2 regions of the Caballeronia sp. 11_S32 genome follow, and region 2 is predicted to be linked to the other one. Evidence: riboswitches for the same ligand, from Rfam matches in the RefSeq annotation. Region 2 holds a riboswitch; the other holds the start of a gene.
What was found. Region 2 has a riboswitch for manganese ahead of mntP (manganese efflux pump MntP). Riboswitches for the same ligand answer to the same signal wherever they lie in the genome.

Region 1: it holds a riboswitch for manganese, as region 2 does, so the genes downstream of both, AC1Z32_RS14280 (sodium:calcium antiporter) here and mntP (manganese efflux pump MntP) in region 2, are expected to answer to the same signal.

The regions. Positions count from the first base shown of each region.
Region 1 is NZ_JBXOWH010000003.1:572,517-574,705, forward strand. Features, by position in the region: gene AC1Z32_RS14275 (ABC transporter substrate-binding protein) at 1-961, opposite strand, end outside; yybP-ykoY riboswitch at 1,148-1,323, shown strand; gene AC1Z32_RS14280 (sodium:calcium antiporter) at 1,412-2,189, shown strand, end outside.
Region 2 is NZ_JBXOWH010000001.1:109,558-111,746, reverse strand. Features, by position in the region: gene alr (alanine racemase) at 1-34, opposite strand, end outside; gene AC1Z32_RS00530 (DUF6632 domain-containing protein) at 212-646, shown strand; gene mntP (manganese efflux pump MntP) at 612-1,181, opposite strand; yybP-ykoY riboswitch at 1,190-1,361, opposite strand; gene AC1Z32_RS00520 (ester cyclase) at 1,457-1,903, shown strand; gene AC1Z32_RS00515 (hypothetical protein) at 1,900-2,189, opposite strand, start outside.

The DNA.
Region 1 (2,189 bases), on a different contig from region 2:
TCTTCATGTACGTCGTGCGATCGAACGCCATGTTGATCGCCTGACGCACCTTCGGATTGTCGAGCGGCTTCTTCTGCGTGTTGAGCGCGACGAACGCGGTCATGAACGCGGGCGCTTCGCTCACTTTCAGCGACTTGTCCTTCTTCGCGTCGAGCACGTCCTGCGGCTTCGGCGACAGCGCGATCTGGCATTCGCCCGCCTTGATCTTCTGCGCGCGCACGGAGGCGTCCGGCGTGATCGCATAAATCAGGCGATCGATTTTCGGCTTCGCGCCCCAGTACGACGGATTGACGTCGTAGCGGATCACCGAATCCTTCGTGTAGCTCTTCAGCACGAACGGACCGGTGCCAACCGGCTTGCTGTTCAGATCGGTTTGCTGGTTGGCTTTCAGCAGCTTGTCCGCGTATTCCGACGAATAGATAGACGCGAAGCCCATCGTGAGAATCGGCACGAAGGTCGCGTTCGGCTCGTTGAGCTCGAATTTCACGGTATGGTCATCGACTTTCGAGACGGCTTTGATGAGCTTCACGAGGCCCATCGACTGCGCGTGCGGAAAGCCGCTCGCGCCCGCGACCTTGTGCCACGGATTGCTGTCGTCGAGCATGCGCGAGAACGTGAACACGACGTCGTCGGCATTGAGCGGGCGCGTCGGCTTGAAGTAGTCGGTCGTCTGGAACTGAACGTTCGGACGCAGACGGAACGTGTAGGTGAGGCCATCGCCGCTCACGTCCCACTTTTCCGCGAGCGAGGGTGCGACCTTCTTCGCGGCCTCGTCGTAGGAGACGAGCGTGTTGAAGATCACGTCCGCGGACGCGTTCGTCGTCACGAGCGAATTGAACTGGACGACATCGAAGCCGTCCGGGCTCGATTCGGTGCAGACTGTGAGCGGCTTGGACATCGCGAGCGTCGGCGCGGCGAGCATTGCAGCTGCCGCAGCGGCGGCGAAGAATTTCAGGCGCATGAGATCTCCCGTGACCTTGCGGTCACACAGCGTTTGGTTCTTGTTTCGGTCTCGTCGGATCGCTTGGGCACGCGAAGCAAGCGGCGCGCCCGGCGCGGCTAGATTAGCGAATGCCTCTATCGCCGACAACGATTCGATCGGCATACGCTTATTCGCGGCTTGCTGAAACGGTGTGCATCAGGCTAAACTTGCGCCGTCTTTGGGGAGTAGCCTTCCTTCGCGTGCGAAGGAGAACGCGTCAACATCCTCGGCCCTGCTGCCGTGGCGCGTTCGACCGGAACGGTTTGGCGAGACCATCGATGCGTTATGTCGTTCTTGGTCGGACGGCGCGTGGCGCATCGTGGTTCGCTCGACGTCCGGCCGTGGAATCATCGTGTCCCCACAATCACAATATCCCCGTCGTTCGTGCACGCCTGCGCGCCTGCCGCATTCTTCGATGCGAGGTGCCGCATGACGATGCTCTTTGTCGAACTCGCGCTGATGCTCGCGATCATTCTGATCGCGTCGGAGCTATTCACGAACGCGCTCGAACACCTCGGCGAGCGGCTCGGCATCTCCGAGGGCGTGACCGGTTCGCTGTTCGCGGCGGTCGGCACCGCGTTGCCGGAAACGACGGTGCCGATCATCGCGTTGCTCGGCGGCACGTCTAGCCGTGCGGTCAACGAGGAGATCGGCGTCGGCGCGATTCTCGGCGCGCCGCTGATGCTCGCGACGCTGTCGACTTGCCTGATGACGGTCGCGATTCTCAAGTCGCGCGGCTTGCGCGGCCGGATCATGCCGGAGCACAGCGGGTTCGTGCGCGATCTCAACTTCTTTCTGTTCGCGTTCCTGATCGCGTGCGCGGCCATGTTCGTGCCGCATCATGCGTGGCCGGTGCGGGCCGTGTTCGCGGTGGGGCTCGTCGGACTCTATGTCGTCTATGTGATTTCGACGTTCAGGGCTTCGGCGGAGCTCGTCGAGAGCGGGCACGGGACGGAAGCGCCCGAGCCGTTGTTTGCTTCGCGTGTCGGTTTGCGGACTTCGCTCGGCTCCATCATGTTGCAGTTTCTCGTCGGCATCGTGCTGCTCGTCGGCGGGGCGAAGGGCTTCATTCACGGCGTCGAGGGCGTGTCGCATGCGCTCGGGATTTCTGCGTTGCTGCTGTCGCTCATCATCATCCCGATCGCGACTGAACTGCCCGAGAAGGTGAACAGCATTCTTTGGGCACGCCGGGGGAAGGACACGCTGG
Region 2 (2,189 bases):
CGAGATGAATGCGCGCGGAGATCGGGCGTGGCATGGCGTGCTGAGTTTTGGGTTGAAGGCAGTGGATTGATGGATCGTATCGGCCAAATAGCAGTTGTTGTTAATATATTTTTGCCGATTTTTGGTCGAAACGCCTTTCGCATTCGGCGTGCCTTCTGTGCGCTTCGCGGTATCGTGCGACTCATGCCGCGCACGCGCCAAGGAGCCCGCCATGAACGACGCCCGCCGTCTCGCCTGTCTGCGCATCGTGCTCGTGATCGTCGGACTGATCGCGCTCTTCGGCCTCTATCCGCTGATGCGGCTATGGCCTTCGGGATGGGCGTGGGAATCGGGCCACGAAGGCCGCTCCGAGTACGCGCTGATGATCGTCGGCATCTATGCGACGCTCGGCGTGTTCCTGCTGATCGCATCGCGCGAGCCGCTGAAACATCTGAGCCTCATCTGGTTCACGGTGTGGTCGAGCGTCGTGCACGGCGCGATCATGACGGTGCAATCGTTCGGCGGCGGACATCTCGGTCATCTCGCGGGCGATGTCCCCGCGCTTTTTATCGTCGCTGCCGCGCTCGCGATTTTCACGCCGCGCGGCGACACGCTTAGGCGGGCGCGCGTGCTCAGCTCAGATAGCCGAGATGCTCGGCCAGAATGACGCTGCCGACGCCGATCAGGATCAGCCCGCCGACGATCTCCGCCCGCTTGCCGATGGTCGCGCCGACGAGCCGCCCGACCATCACGCCGATCGTCACCATCAGCATGGTCGCGAAGCCGATGGTCGCGGCCGTCGAGAAGATATCGACATCGATGAACGCGAGACCCGCGCCGACCGCCATCGCGTCGATGCTGGTGGCGAAGCCGGTGAGCGCGAGCACCCAGAACGAATGCGAATTGGGCTTTTCCTCTTCGTGGGCCGCGCTGCTGAGGCCTTCGCGGATCATGCGCGCGCCGAGCAGGAACAGCAGGCCGAACGCGATCCAGTGGTCCCAGGCGGTCACGTACTGCGCGGCGGCCCGGCCGAGCGCCCAGCCGACGAGCGGCGTGATCGCCTCGATCACGCCGAAGATCACACCGGTCTTCAGCGCTTCGGCGATGCGCGGCTTGTGCAGGGTCGCGCCCTTGCCGACAGCGGCGGCGAAGGCGTCGGTGGACATGGCGAAGGCCAGGAATATTGTGGAGGCGAGATTCATCGAGTAGCGCTCTGGTCGGGCAAGATGGAACGACAGAACGCGCGCCCGACCGGTCGCGAATTCTGTCGATGGTCTTGCCAACCTGTGATGGCTGCCCATGCCACGGCCTGACTGACCGAGCGTGTTGACATGAGCGCTTTTCCGGTGCGGAAAAGCCGGCTACTCCCCAGCGAAGAGTCGTGAGCTTAACACGGCTTCGCGACCGTTCCTGAATTCACGTATCGGTTAAGGTAGAGTGATCGCGCAGCGCCCTCACCGCACTCCGAGGAGGCACCATGCAGGCAGCCCACCTGACTCAACCGGCCGCGCGCGAGGCGGTCGAACTGCTCTATCGCGCGTTTTCCACGAAAGACGTCGCGCTCTTGCGGCAGGCCGTGACGCCCGACTGGCAGTACATTCCCGAGCCGCCCGGACAAAAGCCCGGTCCCGATCAGATGATCCCCATCTTCGACGATCTCGCGACCGCGCTGCCCGACATGCACATCGAGATTCTCGACATGCTGATGCAGGACAATCGCGTCGGCATACGCGCGGAAGTGAGCGGCACGCAGTCCGGCCCGCTGATGGGCATCGCCGCGACGAAGAAGCCGATCCGCTTCGCCATCCACTCGTTCCACGAACTGCGCGACGGCCGCGTGTCGAAAACCTGGCATCTCGAGGACTGGCTGAGCGTGTTCCGGCAACTCGACGCAGTGCCGCCGACGATGAATCCGCCGGTCTAGCCGCCTCGGGTCCGCAACTTCACGCCCGCCGGCGCGTTCCTTCGCAGGACATGCTCGACGCACAGTCCGACGAGCGTCGTGTCGAGCCGCTCCAGCGCGCGCGCCGCCTCGCGCAACGCGGGCACATTGGTGCTGAAGGAATCGAAGAACAGCATTTCACGCTGCCGCGCCGCGGACCGCGCCTCCTGCACGGCCGCGCCCAACTCGCGCATGCGCGCGAAACCCGCCGCGCGCGCCTTCTTCTCCAGCAAGCCGACGAGCGCTTCGAGCGGCTGCGGCACATCGC